One region of the Allobosea sp. BIWAKO-01 genome, then DNA from elsewhere that is predicted to be linked to it. Evidence: predicted binding sites of a transcription regulator. Region 1 holds the regulator's gene; each other region holds the start of a gene.
The links. Region 1 encodes PhoB, which activates phosphate uptake and scavenging genes when phosphate is short. Its sites were predicted from a motif close to TGTCATNNANCTGTCAT; they were not measured.

Region 1 (4,561 bases):
ATCCGGCACACGGAACGCTGCCCTATGTCGCGCCGTTGGCGAGTGCGCTGATGGGCAAGGGCATTGGCGAGAGCGTCAGCATCGGCACAGAGGCGGTCGAGATCATCACGATCGCCTGAGGCGATCGTTCAGCTTCGGGCGAGCCAGGCCTGAATCCCTGCTGCAGCTGCGACTCCGGTCGCGAAACAGGCTTGCAGCAGATAGCCGCCGGTCGGCGCCTCCCAATCCAGCATCTCGCCTGCGGCAAAGGTACCGGGCAAGCGATTCAGCATGAAGCCTTCCTCGATCTCGGCGGGGGCGACGCCACCGGCGGTGGAGATCGCCCGCTCGATCGGCCTGAGACCGGTCAGTACCAGAGGCGCGGCCTTGATGAGTGCGGCCAGCCTCTCCGCGTCTTCGGGGAGGGGCCCCTTCGCCGCTTCGCGCAGCAGCGCAATCGCGGATGGAGCAAGGCCTGCAGCCTTGCGCAGATGATTGCTCAGCGTCACGCCTTTGCGACGATGCGCGAGGCGCTGGACCAGCAGCGCTGCCTCGTGATCGGGCCGCAGATCGATGGTGATGACCGCCCTGCCCTCGCGCAGGATCGTCTCGCGGATCGGGGCAGAAAGTGCATAGACCGCGCCGCCTTCCAGACCCGACGCATCGATCATCGCCTCGCCGGGCACGGATTGGCCGCCGAAGCTCAGGACGATGCGCTTCAACGGTACTCCAGCAAAACGCTCTCGCATGGTCTGGGACCAATCGACCGTGAAGCCGCCATTGGCCGGGCGCAGCGGCGCAATCGCAACCCCGCGCGCCGCCAGCAAGGGTGCCCAGCCACCATCCGAACCCAGCCGTGGCCAGCTCGCGCCGCCGAGCGCGAGCAGCGTCGCGTCCGGCTGCGCCTCGACATCGGCACCATCGCGGCTCCGGAACGTCAGAGCACCCGCCTCGCTCCAGCCGGTCCAGCGATGACCAGGCGCGAAGCTGACACCGAGTCCTTCGAGCCGGCGCAGCCATGCCCGCAGCAAGGGCGAGGCCTTCATGGCGCGCGGGAAGACGCGCCCGCTGCTGCCGACAAACGTATCCTGCCCGAGCGCATCGGCCCAGTCGCGCAGGGCTCGTGGCGGGAAGGCGCGAATGGCTGGCTCCAGCCAGGCTTGCGCATCGCGATAGCGGGGCAGGAAGCGGTCGAGCGGCTCGGAATGGGTAAGGTTCAATCCGCCGCGCCCGGCCAGCAGGAATTTGCGGGCCGGCGAGGGCATGCGATCGTAGATCGTGACGGTGTCCCCGGCTGCCGCGAGGCGCTCTGCCGCGATCAGCCCGGAGGGTCCTGCTCCGATGATGGCAATGTGGTGTGCTGGCATCGGTCTGGCTTGCCGTCAGCGCGCCCTGCGGTCAAGGGTGATCCGCCCTCAAGGGCGACCGACAGGGACGAACCATGCCGACCATCGCCGCCTATCTCGGCGCAGCCATTCTCGAAATCGCCGGCTGTTTCGCGTTCTGGGGCTGGCTCCGGCTCGGCAAGCCGGTCTGGTGGCTCGTGCCCGGACTGGTGTCGCTCGCCCTGTTCGCCTGGTTATTGACCCTGGCGGAGAGCGAAGCCGCCGGACGGGCCTATGCCGCCTATGGCGGCGTTTACATCGTCAGTTCGCTCGTCTGGCTCTGGGCCGTGGAAGGCTTTCGCCCCGACCGCTGGGACATTGCCGGCGGGCTGATCTGCCTCGCCGGCGCCGCGATCATCATCGCAGGGCCGCGCTAGGGCATCGGCCCGAAAAGTGGATTGCGGTTTTCTGGAAAGCCTATGCAGCCATAGAAAATCAGATCATCGGACCGGATTCGATATCCGACCCGATGATCCAAGTCTCAGCTCCGCGCAAAGGTCTCGTCGAAGGCGTAGCCGGCACCGCGAACGGTCCGCAGCGGATCCTTGGCGTTGTCAGGGGTGATCGCCTTGCGCAGCCGGCCAACATGGACGTCGACGGTGCGTTCGTCGATATAGACGTCGCGGCCCCAGACCGCGTCGAGCAGCTGGGCCCGGGAATAGACCCGCCCCGGCGCCTGCATCAGGAACTCGAGCAGGCGGAACTCGGTCGGGCCGAGATGCAGCTCGCTCCCTGAGCGGCGGACACGGCGGGTGGTGCGGTCGAGCTCGAGATCGCCGGCAGCCAGCAGGCCGGCGACATGACCCGGCTTGGCGCGGCGCAGCAGCGCCTGGATGCGAGCGATCAGCTCGGGCAGCGAGAACGGCTTGACGACATAGTCGTCGGCCCCGGTGGCGAGGCCGCGCACACGCTCGGTCTCCTCGCCGCGGGCGGTGAGCATGATGATCGGCACCCGCTCGGTATCGCGACGAGTCCGCAGCCGCCGGCAGAGCTCGATGCCGGAAAGACCCGGCAGCATCCAGTCGAGCAGCACGAGGTCCGGCGTATGATCGCGCAGATGCAGCTCGGCATCGTCGCCCCGCGCGACGCTATCGACCTCGAAGCCTTCGGCCTCGAGATTGTAGCGCAGCAGCAGGGTCAGCGGCTCTTCGTCCTCAACGATCAGGATGCGTGCAGGCATGTCTCACTCGGTCCCAAAGGTGTCGGGCGCCGGTCACTCACCGGTGGCGGCGTCCAGAAGGATATTGGTCGTGTCGAGCTTCGGACGGGCTGCGTCCAAGGCTTCGCCCGTAACGAGATAGTGGATCGTCTCGGCGATGTTGGTGGTGTGGTCGCCGATGCGCTCGACATTCTTGGCGCAGAACAGGAGATGCGTGCAGAAGGTGATGTTGCGCGGGTCTTCCATCATATAGGTAAGCAGCTCGCGGAAGAGCGAGGTATAGAGCGCGTCGATCTCGTCGTCGCGGCGCCAGACCTCCATGGCCTTCTGCTCGTTGCTGACGGCGTAAGCGTCGAGCACGTCCTTGAGCTGGGCCTGAACCAGGCGGCTCATATGCTCGAGGCCGACGACCGCGCGCGACGGCGGCTGGAACTGGCCGGAGATGGCGACTGCGCGCTTGGCGATGTTCTTGGCGAGATCGCCGACGCGCTCGATATCGGCGGCGATGCGGATGGCCGAGATCAGCTCGCGCAGATCGTTGGCGAGCGGCTGGCGCCGGGCGATGGTGAGCACCGCCTTCTCCTCGACCTCGCGCTGCAGATTGTCGAGGCGCTGGTCGGCGCTGATGACCTTCTGTGCCAGCCCGGTATCCCGGCGCACCAGGGCGACCGTCGAATCGCCGAGCATGCGCTCCGACATGCCCCCCATCTCGGCCAGGCTGCGGCGGATCCCCTCGAGATCGGCATCATAAGAGCGGACGATGTGATCAGTCATCGCGGCGTATCCTTTGTCGGCAAAGCAGTTGGAAGGCTGGGCGCCGGTTCAGCCGAAGCGGCCGGTGACGTAATCCTGCGTCTGCTTCTTGTGCGGGTTCATGAAGATGGTGTTGGTGGCGTCGAATTCGATCACCTCGCCGAGATACATGAAGGCGGTGTACTGCGAGATGCGCGCCGCCTGCTGCATGTTGTGGGTGACGATGACGATGGTGAAGTCGGTCTTGAGCTGCTCGAGCAGGTCCTCGATCTTGCCGGTCGAGATCGGATCGAGTGCCGAGGTCGGCTCATCGAACAGGATGACTTCCGGCTTCTGGGCAATGGTGCGCGCAATGCAGAGGCGCTGCTGCTGGCCGCCGGACAGGCCCATGCCGGAGGTCTTCAGCTTGTCCTTGACCTCGTCCCAGAGCGCGGAGCGGCGCAGAGCCCCTTCGACGCGATCATCGAGCTCGGATTTCGGCGGCTTCTCGTAGAGGCGGATGCCGAATGCGACATTGTCGTAGATCGACATCGGGAAGGGCGTTGGCTTCTGGAACACCATGCCGACGCGCGAGCGCAGCTCGTTCACATCGATATCGTTGCTGATGACGTTGCGGCCGTCGAGCAGGATCTCGCCGGTGGCGCGCTGCTCGGGATAAAGCGAGTAGATCCGGTTGAAGATGCGCAGCAGGGTCGACTTGCCGCAGCCCGACGGTCCGATCAGGGCCGTGACATGGCGGTCCCGGAAGTCGAGATTGATGTTCTTCAGCGCCTTGTGCTCACCGTAGTAGAAATCGAGGTTCTTGACCGCGATCCGGACGGGGGCCTCGGCATCAAGCGCTTGCGGGCTCAGTTCCAGCGTCGAAAGCATCGACTTGTTCCTTCAGATCGAACGCGACGAGGGTTTAAGGCCGTTCATTTGCCGCCCCGCACGATGCGGCGGGCGATAAGCGAGAGGCACAGGATCGAGACGGTGATGATCAGCGAACCGGCCCAGGCGAGCTGCTGCCAGTTCTCATAGGGGGCGGAGGCGAACTGGTAGATCGTCACCGGCAGGTTGGAGACGCCGCCGACGAGGCTGGGCGAGAACCAGAAATTGTTGTTCAGGGCGGTGAAGATCAGCGGCGCCGTCTCGCCGGCGATGCGCGCCAGGGCCAGCAGGATGCCGGTGACCATGCCGGATTTCGCCGCCCGCCAGGTCACGCTGGTGATGACGACCGAAGGCGGGGCGCCGAGCGCAGCACCGGCTTCGCGCAACGAGCTCGGCACGAGGCGCAGCATGTCCT
Region 2 (4,561 bases), 3.1 Mb from region 1:
AGCTGCAGATAGACCGTCGACATCAGCAACTGGGTCTGGCTGCCGGGCGCGCCGATGAGCAGGGCGAAATCATCCGCCGCAGCGGCCGAACTCTGCCGCAGCGCCCGCTCCTGCGCGCCGATCGCCACGCCGACTGCGACCGCCAGCGCTATCAAGGCGACAATCGCGGCCGCCGTCCAACGCAAGGCGCGAAGATCGGCAAGGACCATTGCGAAGGGGTTCATGCGGCCAGCTCCGCGACCGGAGACGCAGCCTTGATGTCGAGCCGGTGCTTCATCCGCGCCAGGAGCGCGGCATCATGCGTGGCGCAGATCAAGGTGGCGCCGGCCTCAACGGCCGCATCGACCAGCAAGGCGCCCACCTCATCGGCATGGGCCGCATCCAGACTGGCCGTGGGTTCGTCGGCGAGGATCATGGCAGGCCGCCGGCAAACCGCGCGGGCAATCGCGACCCGCTGCTGCTCGCCACGTGACAGAATGCCCGTCCGGCGGCGCAGGTCAGTGAGCCCCATGCGCGCGGCGACGGTCTCGGCATGCTCCCGTTCGGCCGGGCCAATCCTCCAGGATGAGAAGGTCGAGGGCAGCGTGATATTGGCAAGGATGTCGAGTTCCGGGATCAGGTGGAAATCCTGGAAGATGAAGCCGAGCGCCGAGAGGCGCCAGCGGTCGCGATTGCCAGGTGACAGGGAGGAGATCTCCGTCTCACCCCATGAGACCTTGCCCGTGCTCGGCACGATCAGTCCGGCAATCAGGTGCAGAAGCGAGGTCTTGCCTGAGCCCGAGGGACCGCGCAAACCGATATGAGCGCCGGAAGGCACTGTGAGTTCGGGAATGTCCAGCACGCGGAAAGGGCGCCCGTCGCCACCGCGATGGTCGAGCGTCACGTCTGAAAGCCGCAATATCCGAGCGGCGGGTCGTTCAGGCGAGTGTGAAGCGGGCATCGACGAGTCTGATCTGGCTGACGAAGCCGGTTTCCGGGTCCGTGGCCGAGCCAATCTCCAACCGACCGGACACGACGACCTTGCGGCCGGCGCTGACCATCGGCGTGATCTCCTTCATGAAGACGACGACGATGTCGACCGGCCAGTCGGCATCCGATTGACAGAACGGGCAGATCGCCAGCGGCTCGCGCGTGAGCACGAAGAAATGGCTTTCCGGCTTCAGTGGCGGCGCCATGTAGCCGGTCAGGCGCACCTCCTGTCCGCGCAGGGACGTGACGCGGTCGGAAAACTGGAAGCCGAGCACGCCGAAGGATTTGTAGAGGCCGTCGAAGGCGATCGTGGCGGGCTCCGCCGCACGGGCCTCCCTGCAAAGCAGGGCCACCGCGAGACCCATGAGGGTCACGCGGCGGGTGGTCAGCATCTCGTGGCGTTGCCGTTGCATCGCTCGTCCCTGTCGGCGGGTCGCCGGCTTACTTGCCGCCTGACTTACTCGCCGCCCAGCGCCAGCGCTTCCGCCATGACGCGGAAGACATAGGTGTTGGGCTTATGGCCGCGAAACTTCTCGGCGCCCGGGCCCATCGCGGTCAGGATCACGTCGTCGGCGGCGTGGACGCCGCTATTGGCGTCGAAGGGCAGGTTGCCTGTCCGGCGCGCGGCCAGCGGGCCGGTGCAATCCTTTTCGTTCGCGATATTGGTCTTGCCGTCCGGGCCCTTGACCGCGGGCACGCGTTCGCCGGTCATGTCCGGGCGGCCGGTGTCGCAGGTATCGGGATAGCTGCCATAGACCACCGCGAGGCGGCGCGAGGTGTCGACCTTAGTGGGGTAGCCGTCAGCGTCGAGCGGGCCGTAATTCGGCGGCACGGAGTCGGCATAGACGCCGAGCTTGTCGCGCAGGAGCTGGCCCGGACGGTCGTCGTCATAGGTGCCGATGATCGAGATCGGGTGGGCGTGATCGGGCACCACGATGATCAGGGTGTCGTTGCGGTCGCCGGCGAAGTCCTTCGCCACCTTCACCGCGTTGTCGAGCATGATGGTATCGAACACCGAACGCTCCCAGTCGAGCGAATGGCTGTACTTGTCGATGCGGGCCGACTCGACCATCAGGAAGAACCCGTCCTCATTGCCCTTGAGCAGGTCGAGCGCAGCCTTGGTCTGCTCGACCACGTCCGGCTGGTCGGGGAACTTCGAAACCGTGCCCTTCCTGGTCAACCGCAGATCGAACGCGCCGTCGATGTTACCGGTGTTGTAGAGGCCGAGCAGCTTCTTCGAGCCGGCCGCGACGGCAGCGTTCATTTCCGTCTTGGTGGTCGCGAGCGTGTAGCCGGCCTCCTTGAACCTGGCGATGAAGTCGAGCTCATCGGTCCGCTTCGAACCCGGGGTCGTCTTGGGCAGGAAGTTCGGGGAGCCGCCGCCCATGATCACGTCGGGCTGCACATCGTGGAACATCTTGACGATGTCGTTGAAATCCGAGCGGCGTCGGGTGTGGGCCACCATCGAAGCCGGGGTCGCGTCCTCGATTTCCGAGTTGGTGACGACGCCGATCGCCATCTTGCCGCGACGCTTGATCACTTCGGCGATGGTCTCGACCTTGGGATGGTCGAGCGTCAGGGCGTTCTTGGCGCAGTAGACACCGAGCGCGTTGACGCAGGATTTATGGCCGGTGGTGTAGGCATGGGCCGCATTGGCGCTGTCAGTCACGATCGAGTCGGTGCCCGAGGTCGAGATCAGCGCCATGTTGGACATGTCGTCCATGGCGAGCTCGCCATTGTAGCGACCTTCGTCCCAGCCCTTGGAGAGAATGCGGGCCGCGGTGCGGTTGGCGACCGACATGCCGTCACCGATGAAGAGGATGACGTTCTTGGCGCGGCGCGGCTGGGTGGTGGCGAAGACCTCCCATTTGACCGTCGCCTTGTTGGTTCCCTGCGTCGCCTCGACGGTATAATTGCCCGCCGGAAGCGTCGCGCCACGCAGCCACAGCGCGGAATGCTTCTGGCCCTCTTCGTTCTGCGTGAAGGTCGTGCCCTTGCCGAAGATTTCGGCGGCCGGCTTGCCGTTGATCGTGACCGCGACGTCGGCCGAGGTCGGCGCGTTCGGGAACTCGACCTTGAAGTCGAAGCGCGAGCCCTCGAGGATTTCGGCACGGTTGATGGGATAGATCGTCTGCGCGGCGACCGGGGTCGCAGCGAAGGCGCTGCCAATTGCTACCGCATGCCAAAGCGTTCTCAGTTGCATCCCCAACCTCCGATAATCCGCGATCCCTTGGATGGGGTGAGCTAGTTGCAGCTGGACATGACAGGATGGCGACAGCCTGCGTGTTGTTGCGCAGAGTACTATCCGACCACGCCTTCCCCAATATCAACAGGGCACCCCGGGGACGGCCAGCCGGACCGAGGCGCTCCCAGGGAGCGGGGGCGGCTGCCCGGCTTCCCGGGGAACGAGGATCGTTTGGCTCGCAGCGCGAGCCACACCAAGAGGGGATCGCGGCTCGCCTCAGGAGGCGCTGGGGTTTCGCCTCAGCAGGCGAAGGACAACCTGGCGCCACCGGACGCTTCGATGGACTGTCCGGTTACCCGTCGGAATTCATCCGAGAGCACGGCTGCGATCACGGCGCCCACATCGCTTGCTTCTCCGAGACGCCCCAACCCGGTCTTCTCGACGATCGACTGAATGAACTCCGGATGTCGGTCGAACGCATCGTCGCCGATCCGGGTCCTGGTGGCGCCCGGCGCAACGGCGTTCACGCGGATGCCGCGGCGGCCGAACTCCTTGGCCATGTAGCGGGTGAGGACGGTCAGGCCGCCCTTCATCGATGCATAGGCGGAATAGCCCGGCTCCATGCCGCTCTGAAGGGTGGAATTGCTCGTCACATTGACGATGGCACCGCCGTCAGCAAGCACAGAAAGCAGAGCCTGCGTCAGAAAATAGGGTCCCTTGAACAGCACCCGCATGAAGGAGTCGAAGAGCTCCTCGCTGGTGTCCTCGAACAGGGCCATCTGTCCGAATCCGGCATTGTTGACGAGGTAGTCGAAGCAGCCTGCGTTCCATTCGCGCTGCAGCACTGCCTTTGCCTCATCCCGGAATGCCGCGAAGCTGTCGCTGCGCCCAATGTCCAGGTGCAGGGGTACCGCCCGGGCGCCCCTTTGCCTCGCGGCCTCGACCACATCGCGCACGCGATCCTCGTGGCTGTTGTAGGTGACGATGGAATCGACGCCGCGGTCAGCGAGCGCGACGGCCGTTGCAGCGCCGATACCCGAGCTGGCGCCGGTGATGATGGCGATCTTGCGCATGGGAGGTCTCCTTGCAGGTCTGTTGCGATGGCGAAGACCTAGGTCAGAGATGCAGGATGATCTATAATGCATCATCCAAGATTCATTACGGGTCGTCCAAAGCTATGGAACCGCTCGCCGATGTGATCGCCTTGCTTCGCCCTCGCGCGGCGGGGACGAAGATGATTCAGGGGGCTGGACGCTGGGGCGTGCGATATTCGCGCATGGACTATGCCGGTTTCGGCCTAGTGGTAGCCGGGGGCTGTTGGCTCGCCGTCGACGGTGATGAACCCCGTCGGCTGGCCCGAGGCGACTTCGTCCTGATGCCGGCGGTCCCAGGGTTCACGATCGCCAG
Region 3 (4,561 bases), 2.7 Mb from region 1:
CGTCAAACGGCTGCGCCGGGCGCAGGGCCATCTCGACACCGTCGTGAAGATGCTCGGGGGAGGGCGCGAGGTGCCGGAGGTGGTGCAGCAGCTCCAGGCGGTCGAAAAGGCGCTGGAGAAGGTCAAGATGCTGCTGATCTTCGACCATATCGACCATCACCTGTTCGAGACGACAGGCACGCAGACACCCGAGACGCGGCGCTCGATCGAGAGCCTGAAGGCGCTGACCAAGTATCTTTGAACCAACCGGAGTTCCTGCCATGTCCGAACTGGCCAGCCTGACGCTGCGTCACGAGCATGTCTTCCTCGGCTCCGATCATCAGGAGAACGAGCGGCGCACCTGGATCGTCATTGCGCTGACCACGATCATGATGGTCGGCGAGATCGTCGCCGGTACGCTGTTCGGTTCAATGGCGCTCGTCGCCGATGGCTGGCACATGTCGACCCATGCGGCGGCGTTGCTGATCGCGGCTCTCGCCTATCGCTTTGCGCGGCGCCATGCCCGCGACCCACGTTTCAGCTTCGGCACCGGCAAGCTCGGCGATCTCGCGGCTTTCGCAAGCGCGCTCGTCCTGGCGCTGGTCGCTCTCTTCATCGGCTGGGAATCGGTGATGCGGCTCGTCCAGCCGGTGCCGATCGTCTTCGGGCAGGCGATTGCCGTCGCGGTTCTGGGCCTTGCGGTCAATCTCGCCAGTGCCTGGTTGCTGAAGGGCGAGCACGGACATGACCATGGCCCTGCGCATCACCATCACCATCATGCCCATGGTGGCGCGGACCACGATCACCATCATGACCACAACGCCGGGAGTGGGCGGGATCATAATCTGCAGGCGGCCTATCTGCACGTGCTGGCGGATGCTTTCACCTCCGTGCTTGCAATCGTCGCGCTGCTCGGCGGCAGCCTTTATGGCTGGGTCTGGCTCGACCCGGCGATGGGCATCGTCGGTGCGTTGGTGATCGCACATTGGTCGTTCGGATTGCTGCGCGCTTCGGGAGCGGTGCTGCTCGACACTGTGCCCGATAAGGCTCTCGCCGCCGGGATCGAGGCGCGGCTCACCGCCGAAGGCGCGGAGGTCGCAGACCTGCATCTCTGGCAGGTCGGGCCGGGGCATTGCTCGGCGATCGTCTCGGTCGTGGCCACCCATCCGAAGCCGCCCGCAGCGTACAAGGCGCTACTCGCCGGGCTGCCGATGCTGTCCCATGTCACCGTCGAGGTGAACCCGCGGGTCGCCGCGCTGTGAGGCATCAGGAGCCCGCCCCGGGGCTCAGTGGATCATGTCGCGGCGCTTGAGCAGCAGATACACGCTGAGAGCCGCCAGTGCGCACAGGATCACGACATAGACGAAGCCCCATTCGTTCTCGAGGAAGGGCAGGCCTTTGGTGTTGACGCCGAACAGGCCGGTGATCAGCGTTGCCGGCATCAGCGTCGCGGTCAGGATCGAGAGCACATAGAGATGGCTGTTGGTCTGGGCAGTCAGGCGCGAGGCAATCTCGTCCTGCAGCAGGCGGGCGCGTTGCTGCACGATCTGGACGTCGGTCAGCATGGTGTCGACGCGCTGCAGCAGGCGGCTTGCGGCGCTCTTCACGGTCTCTGGCGCAGCCCGCGTCGAGGCATTCTCGGAGAAGCGACGGAAGAGCTGATGCAGGCCGTTGAGCTGGCGGTGCAGCCTCACCGTCCGCCGGCGGATCAACCCTAACCGGCGCGCCTCGTCGCTCACGCGCTCGTCGATGACATGATCCTCGATCGAGTCGGTGTCCTCTGTCAGTTGCATCACCGCTTCGGCCACATCCTCGATGACGAACTCGATGATGCGCTCGAACAGCATCACCGGCGAGCTCGCCCGGTAGCCGCCCTCCAATGCGTCGCGCGTCAGACGCGTCGCCTGCATGGCCTGTCGTCGACCTGTCAGCAGGAACCGGTCGGCGATGATCCAGTGCAGCATGCCCATTTCGTCGGCGGGGCTGTCGACCTCGCGGATCTGGTCGAAGGTAATGCCCCAGGCAAAATCGCGATTGTGATGGAGGCGCTGATGATCGTCCTGGGTCAGGAACAGGGTCTGCGCCTCGGCGGGCAGGGCGGTGCAATCGGCGACCCATTGCTTGGCGCGGCCATGCACGAGATCGAGATGGATCCAGACGAACTCGGCCTCGGGGAGGGCAAGGTCGGGCATCTCGCGGCGAGGAAGGAGATGCGCACGGCCGTCGGAATCAAAATGGTAGACCCAGACGAACCCGGCCCGGGATTGCAGATCATGGAGCATTCCGGCCACGCCCTGGCGGGCGATTTCTCATGAGAGGTTGCGCTGCCCGGGATCAGGGCGCGCGTCTCATGACAGCTTCGTGACAGCGCAATGGGTGCCGCAAAGTCAATCGCGGGCGAGGGAGCCGGTCACTTGTGGATCGCGGTTGGCGGTCGCCTTGCCCGGGACGCGCGCGGGAGGCAGCATCTTGAGCGTCGCGCCGCCGGCAGCCTGAGGAGCCTTGGAGCCGGCCGATGTCGCAGGCGCGCGGTTGCCGGCCACTTTCGGTTCGCCACCCCGCCACTTCCGGGCGCCGATGTCGAAACGGCCCTCGCGCCAGGCCGCGAATTCCCGCTCGGAGCCGAAGAAGGCGTTGCGGTCGACGTCGCCGGTTATGCCGGGCACGCGTCCTGTGGTGGTGAACTGCCAGAATTCCCATTTGCTGCGCTCATAGCGGTGGCGCAGCGGGGCCGCGGTCGAGCGCAGCCAGTAGGGATGATCGTTGAACTCGCCTTCCAGCACATCCTCGTGGAAGGTGATGTCGGTATAGATGATCGGCTTCTTGCCAGTGTGTTCCTGCAGGCCCTTCAGCATCTCGCTGATCTTGGCGAGCGCCTTCTCGCGCGGGATCTTCTTGCCGCAGTTCTCCGACTCGCCGTTCCATTCGACATCGAGCACAGGCGGCAGGGCATCCGGGTCCTTCGGGATATGGCGCTTGAACCAGCGCACCTGGTCCTTGGCCGGGCGGCACCAATACACGAAATGGTAGGCGCCGCGCGCTACGCCGGCCTTCTTCGCCCCCTCCCAGTTCTTGCGGAAGTTAGGGTCGAGGTGGTCGCCACCCTCGGTCGACTTGATGAAGGCAAAGCGGGTGCCGGCATCCTTGACCTTGGCCCAGTCGATCTCGCCCTGCCAGCGCGAGATGTCGATGCCCTGGATAGCCTGGCGGCGTGCATCGCGGACGCCGTGATGGGGCGAGGCGTCGCCCTTCTTGGGATAGAGCGCGAGGGCAGGGCCGGAGCAGCCGAGTGCAAGGCCGAGAACTGCAAGAAAGCACCGCAGTCCCTTGTAATCGGTCTTCATACGCGCCGGCATCCGCCCCTCCTGCATGCAAACAGTGGTGCGGTAGTCGTGGTTAAGGCGCGGTAAGCGTTCGCTCGGATGCGAGCGGATGATTTCAGGGTTGGTTAACCGGCGGGCCTGCTATCCGCCGATCTGCAGCGAGGACGGCACCGGCTGCAACGCGCCGGGGATGACCGGGGTGGGCGGAGCCTGGCTGACCGGAGGCTCGAATTCCGGATCATTGACGATGCTGGGGCTGGGTTGCGCCGGAGAGGCGCGCCGCTTGGTCCACTGCCTCCGGCCGATGTCGAACTCGCCGTTGATCCAGCCGATGAACTGCTCTTCGTCGCCGAAGAATGCGTTGCGGTCGACATCGCCCCTGATGCCGGGCACGCGGCCGGTCGTGGTGAATTGCCAGAAGGCCCAGGGGCGGTTCTCGTAGCGCGTCTCGGGCTTCGCTGCCGTCGAGCGGATCCAGTAGGGATAATCGTTGAACTGCCCTTCCAGCACGTCCTTGTGGAAGGTGATGTCGGTATAGATGATCGGCTTCTTGCCGGTGAGCTGCTCGAGCTCGGTCAGCATCAGCTGGATCTTCTCCAGTGCCAGCGAGCGGTCGATCTTCTGCGGGCAGGTCTTGGAATGGCCGTTCCACTCGACATCGAGCACCGGCGGCAAGGCGCCGGGGTCGTTCGGGATGTGCTGCTTGAACCAGACCGCCTGCTCATGGGCGGGGCGGCACCAGAAGACGAAGTGGTAGGCTCCGCGCGGCACGCCGGCCCGGCGCGCGCCTTCCCAGTTGCGCAGAAAGGAGGGGTCGATGTGGTCGCCGCCCTCTGTCGCCTTCATGTAGACGAAGCGGGTACCGGCTCCCTTGACAGCTGCCCAGTCGATCTCGCCCTGCCAGCGCGAGATATCGATACCCTGGACGGGATAGTTCAGGGCGCTCGCGACGCCGGGATGCGGCCGGGCATCGCCCTTCTGCGGATATCGGCCCTCAAAAGCCACGCAGCCGCCAAGGACCGCGAGCGCGGCAGCGGCGACGGCGAGAAATGGGGCTGAACGGAGGCGAAACATGCGACGGGCGATCATCTCGCGGAGAATTGCGGAGAAAACTTGACGCCCGGTTTACGTTACCGAAGTTTTCGCGTTCGTCACCCCAGGCCGAGCAGAACTGTGGCGATCCCCAGGAAGGCGAAGAAACCGACGACGTCGGTGACCGTGGTGACGAAGGTTCCGGACGCTATCGCCGGATCGATGTC
Region 4 (4,561 bases), 4.2 Mb from region 1:
CTGACGCCGGGCGTCGAGGCGAGCAAGGCCGGCACCCTGATCAGCGGCCTCGTCGCCTTCAAGAAGCTGCATGACGACAACGCCCTGCTGGAGGAGGCGATTCCCGAGTTCTGCCGACGCCGGCCTTCGCGCTATGGCGGGGTCCGGCTGCGCGATCTCTGTGGCGAGATGCACCGGTTCTTCCGCGAGGCGGATGTCAGCGGACTGCAGGCCAGGCAGTTCTCGCCCGAGCACCTGCCGGAGATCGCGATGTCGCCTCATGACGCAGCGCGCTGCCTGGTGCGCAACGATGTCGACTACCTGCCGATCGACGCCATTGCCGGGCGCATCGCCACGACGCCCTTCGTCGTCTACCCGCCAGGCATCGCATCGATCGTTCCAGGCGAGCGACTGACCGCACGGGCCCAGCCGATGATCGACTACCTCAGGATGTTCGAGGCGAGTTTCAATGCCTTCCCCGGCTTCGATGTCGAGATCCAGGGCATCTATCGCGAGACCGATGCCACCGGGCGGGTGCGGCTCCACACCTATGTCGTGAGCGAACAGGCCCAGGGTTAAGATCAGCGGACCGGCAGCGACACGCCATGCAGAACGAAATCCCGATCATCATCCGCCCGTCGCGCGACGCCGATGTCGAGCCGATGCTGGCAATCTATCGCCGACATATCCGGCGCGGCATCGAGGCCGGGGTCGAGGACAGCGGCACGCCGCAGCCGGACGATCTGCGCGACCGGCGCAAGAACCTGCGTAACCGCCGCCTGCCGCATCTGGTCGCGACCTTGGGAGGGGAGATCGTCGGCTATGCCTATGTCGTCCTGTTCCGCAAGCGCCCGGCCTATCGCTTCACCGTCAAGCATTCGATCTATGTCCACCACGACCATCTCGGACGGGGGATCGGGCGCCTGCTGATGCAAGCGCTGATCGACGCCTGTGCGGCTGCGGGTTTCAGGCAGATGATCGGCTATATCGACGCCGAGAACACTGCCTCGCTTGCCCTGCACGAGCGCTTCGCGTTCGCCAGGGTCGGTCTGCTGCCGGGCGTCGCCTATCGCTATGGCAAATGGTCCGACAGCGTCATGGTGCAGCGATCGCTCGGCGCTGGCGCCACCTTGCCGGCGACGCCAAACGGCACGGCCTCGCCGACCTGAACTGCGCGCCTGGCGTTTCAAGCTGGGCCGCGACGGTCCGCCACCGCGATCCGTCGGCTCGCATCGCGGCCAGATCCTCCGGTCAGCCGCCCCACGGACGACCGTCAGTAGGCCTCCGGGACGTAGAGCTCCGGCGGAACGGCGTTTCGGGTGTAGTCGGGATGGCGCACCCGCTCCGGCAAGGTGATGTCCTGCTTCGGCACGGTTTCATAGGGTATCTGGCTGAGCAGATGTGCGATGCAGTTGAGCCGGGCCCGCTTCTTGTCGACCGCCTGAACCACCCACCACGGTGCGTGCTCCGTGTGGGTGCGATCGAACATCTCCTCCTTGGCGCGAGTATAGTCCTCCCAATGAACGCGGCTCTCCATGTCCATTGGCGAGAGCTTCCACTGCTTCAGTGGATCGGCGATCCGCATGCGGAAGCGGAATTCCTGCTCCTCGTCGGTGATGGAGAACCAGTATTTGATCAGGATGATGCCGGAGCGCACCAGCATGTGCTCGAAATCCGGAACGGAGCGGAAGAACTCCTCCAGCTCTTCCTGCGAGCAGAACCCCATGACCCGCTCGACCCCGGCGCGGTTGTACCAGCTGCGGTCGAACAGCACCATTTCGCCAGCCGTCGGCAGATGCGGCACATAGCGCTGGAAATACCATTGGTGGCGCTCGCGCTCGGTCGGCGCCGGCAACGCCACGACACGGCAGATCCGCGGATTGAGCCGCTGCGTGACGCGTTTGATCGCGCCGCCCTTGCCGGCAGAGTCGCGCCCTTCGAAGAGCACGACAACCTTGAGCTTCTTGTACTGGATCCAGTCCTGAAGCCGCACGAGTTCGTGCTGCAGGTTGAACAGCTCCCGGAAATAGACCTTCCGGTCCAGCGTCGGACCTCCTGAGCCCAGCCCCTCGGAGACAAGTTCGTTGAGCCGATCCTCCTCAAGCTGCAGCTCCAGCTCCTCGTCGAAGCTGTCGGCGATCTCCGCTTTGATCCGGTCCAGATCGATTGTCATGAGCTGCAAACCTTCGACATGCGTTTTGACAAATGAGGTACGGACGCACCAGGAGACCGCGGTCTTGCGGGGATCAAATCCACGCCATCCGCAGCCGAAATTCTTGTGCGCCCCTCGCCTGCCGCAGCAGTCTCGCCGGCTAAAGTGACGCTGCGATGACCCACATGCCCTGCGGTTTCTCAGGCGGAGCATAGCCGTACGGGGAACGGGCCAGAATTCCTGGTTTACGGCATCCTGTTCTTTGCCTCTGATGTCATCGAGACCGATATCCGGAGGGCGCGATGCGTGGATACCTGCTGGCCTGGCTCGTCTTTCTCGCGTCGCTTGCCCCAACGATGGCCCAAACCAGGCGCCCGGCAGCACCGGTGGCGACGCTTCCGCAGCTGAAAACCTGGACGGGCGATTTCGACGGCATGCAGGAGCGCCGCGTCGTGCGGCTGCTCGTCCCCTACAGCAAGTCGCTCTATTTCATCGATCGCGGGCGCCAATACGGCGTCGTCGCCGAGATCGGGCAACGCTTCGAGGCGTGGCTGAACGCGCGCCACAAGGCGAAGGCCCTGACCATCAGGGTCGGATTCGTGCCCGTCCCGCGCGAAGACCTCCTGCACGCGCTGAATGCAGGACGCGGCGATATCGTGGCCGGCAACCTGACGATCACGCCCGAAAGACAGGCGGAGGTCGATTTTGCCGATCCCTGGACGACGAGGGCCAGGGAGATCGTGGTGACCGGTCCGGCCGCCCCCGAACTCAAGGGCATCGACGATCTGGCCGGGCGGGAGATCTATGTCCGGGCCGACAGCAGCTATGCGACGCATCTGCGCGCGCTGAGCAAGGCGTTCGAGGGGCGCGGCCTCAAGGCCATCACCCTGAAACCCTCCGACCCCAATCTCGAGGATGAGGATATCCTCGAGATGGTCAGCGCCGGATTGCTGCCCTTCGCGATCGTCGACGACCACAAGGCCTCCCTCTGGTCGAAAGTCTACAAGGGTCTCTCGGTGCGCCCCGATCTCGCGATCAACGAAGATGGTTCGATCGCCTGGGCCATGCGCAAGAACAGCCCGCTCCTGCGCGAGGAACTCGCTGCCTTCATCAAGGAGCATCGGCTGGGGACCGCGTTCGGCAATGATGTCGGGCGCCGCTACTATGGCAGCGACCGGATCGTCAGGAATGCCTATGCGCCGGAGGACGAGAAGCGCTTCCGCGAGCTCGTTGCCCAGTTCAAGAGCCAGGGCGAAGCTTATCGCTTCGACTGGCTGATGCTGATGGCGCAGGGCTATCAGGAGTCGCAGCTCGACCAGAGCCGTCGCAGCCGCCGCGGTGCCGTCGGCGTGATGCAGCTGATGCCGAAGACCGCTGCGGCACCGCCGATCAGTATCGAAGGCGTCGACAAGGACGCCGCCAGGAATATCCAGGCCGGGGCCGCCTATATGCGGCACATCACCGAGACCTATATCGTCAGGGATGCTGCCGTCGATGCACGCAATCGCGTGCTCTTCGCCTTCGCGGCCTATAATGCCGGGCCGGGCAACCTGCGGAAATTCCGGCGCATAGCCCGCGAGAAGGGGCTGAACCCCACTATCTGGTTCGACAATGTCGAACATGCCGCCGCCCAGGTCGTGGGCCGCGAGACCGTCCAGTATGTCAGCAACATCTACAAATACTTCATCGCCTATTCGCTGATGCTCGAGCGCGAGCAGCAGCGCAGCGTCGCAGCAGAGGCACCGTGAGCCGGGGCGCCGGCGCCCGGTCAGCGCCATCCGCGGTCGGTCAGATGGTCGGACCGGCCATCATGCCCGGTGCGCGATTATTTCGGAAACAGGAACTGGAGCTGGGCCCTGAGCTGCCAGTCGGCGCCGCCGCTGGGCTTTGCGACGTTGTAATAGGCCGCGAGCTGCGCGTTGACGGGCTGGTGGCCGATCTTGAACACCCGACCAAAACCTCCGCCGATCGGCACCGTCCAGCGGTCGCCATGGCCGGCTTCCCAGTCGGCAGTGATGATCGGAGACGAGGTCAGGTACCAGCCGCCGTGGAAATTGTAGTTCACGAAGGGCTGCAGCGTCATCGCGTTGACCGCGCTGCGGTTGCTCTTACCCGCGAAGGACCAGACATTGTTGACGAGAACGCCGACGACCCAGGGCCCTTCGATGGCCAGGGCGACGAAGGCCGGACCGGCCGAGTACTTGCCGGCCGTGAGCGTCTTGTCGGTGCCGGTCGGGAACACGAAGGTCGGCCCGATGCCCCAGATGATGCCGTGCGTCGGCTGCTTCGGCGAGAAGAAGAAGCTCGGGTTGATGTCGCCGAGCCCGAACTCGCGCTCGCCATTCACCGTCAGGGCCGGTTGCGAGATCACCGGGGTGATCCAGCGCGTGATCAGGTTCCAGTCCTTGTTCAGCGTGATCGGGATCACGG

Region 2: a site for PhoB is predicted at 3,230-3,246, ahead of BIWAKO_RS22295 (alkaline phosphatase). Genes of this name have one in related genera too.
Region 3: a site for PhoB is predicted at 2,330-2,346, ahead of BIWAKO_RS20400 (CorA family divalent cation transporter). Genes of this name have one in related genera too.
Region 4: a site for PhoB is predicted at 2,297-2,313, ahead of ppk2 (polyphosphate kinase 2). Genes of this name have one in related genera too.

The regions. Positions count from the first base shown of each region.
Region 1 covers NZ_BCQA01000001.1:1,663,811-1,668,371, forward strand. Annotated here, with positions in the region: gene greA (transcription elongation factor GreA) at 1-119, shown strand, start outside; gene BIWAKO_RS07665 (TIGR03862 family flavoprotein) at 129-1,346, opposite strand; gene BIWAKO_RS07670 (YnfA family protein) at 1,421-1,741, shown strand; gene phoB (phosphate regulon transcriptional regulator PhoB) at 1,846-2,544, opposite strand; gene phoU (phosphate signaling complex protein PhoU) at 2,578-3,297, opposite strand; gene pstB (phosphate ABC transporter ATP-binding protein PstB) at 3,346-4,146, opposite strand; gene pstA (phosphate ABC transporter permease PstA) at 4,191-4,561, opposite strand, start outside.
Region 2 covers NZ_BCQA01000001.1:4,761,127-4,765,687, forward strand. Annotated here, with positions in the region: gene BIWAKO_RS22280 (FtsX-like permease family protein) at 1-224, opposite strand, end outside; gene BIWAKO_RS22285 (ABC transporter ATP-binding protein) at 221-883, opposite strand; gene BIWAKO_RS22290 (hypothetical protein) at 918-1,382, opposite strand; gene BIWAKO_RS22295 (alkaline phosphatase) at 1,427-3,172, opposite strand; gene BIWAKO_RS22300 (SDR family NAD(P)-dependent oxidoreductase) at 3,454-4,227, opposite strand; gene BIWAKO_RS22305 (AraC family transcriptional regulator) at 4,332-4,561, shown strand, end outside.
Region 3 covers NZ_BCQA01000001.1:4,352,538-4,357,098, forward strand. Annotated here, with positions in the region: gene BIWAKO_RS20390 (metal-sensing transcriptional repressor) at 1-241, shown strand, start outside; gene dmeF (CDF family Co(II)/Ni(II) efflux transporter DmeF) at 261-1,241, shown strand; gene BIWAKO_RS20400 (CorA family divalent cation transporter) at 1,266-2,261, opposite strand; gene BIWAKO_RS20405 (glycoside hydrolase family 25 protein) at 2,367-3,335, opposite strand; gene BIWAKO_RS20410 (glycoside hydrolase family 25 protein) at 3,444-4,376, opposite strand; gene mgtE (magnesium transporter) at 4,454-4,561, opposite strand, start outside.
Region 4 covers NZ_BCQA01000001.1:5,815,424-5,819,984, forward strand. Annotated here, with positions in the region: gene BIWAKO_RS27075 (Orn/Lys/Arg family decarboxylase) at 1-558, shown strand, start outside; gene BIWAKO_RS27080 (GNAT family N-acetyltransferase) at 585-1,148, shown strand; gene ppk2 (polyphosphate kinase 2) at 1,253-2,152, opposite strand; gene BIWAKO_RS27090 (MltF family protein) at 2,434-3,879, shown strand; gene BIWAKO_RS27095 (hypothetical protein) at 3,957-4,561, opposite strand, start outside.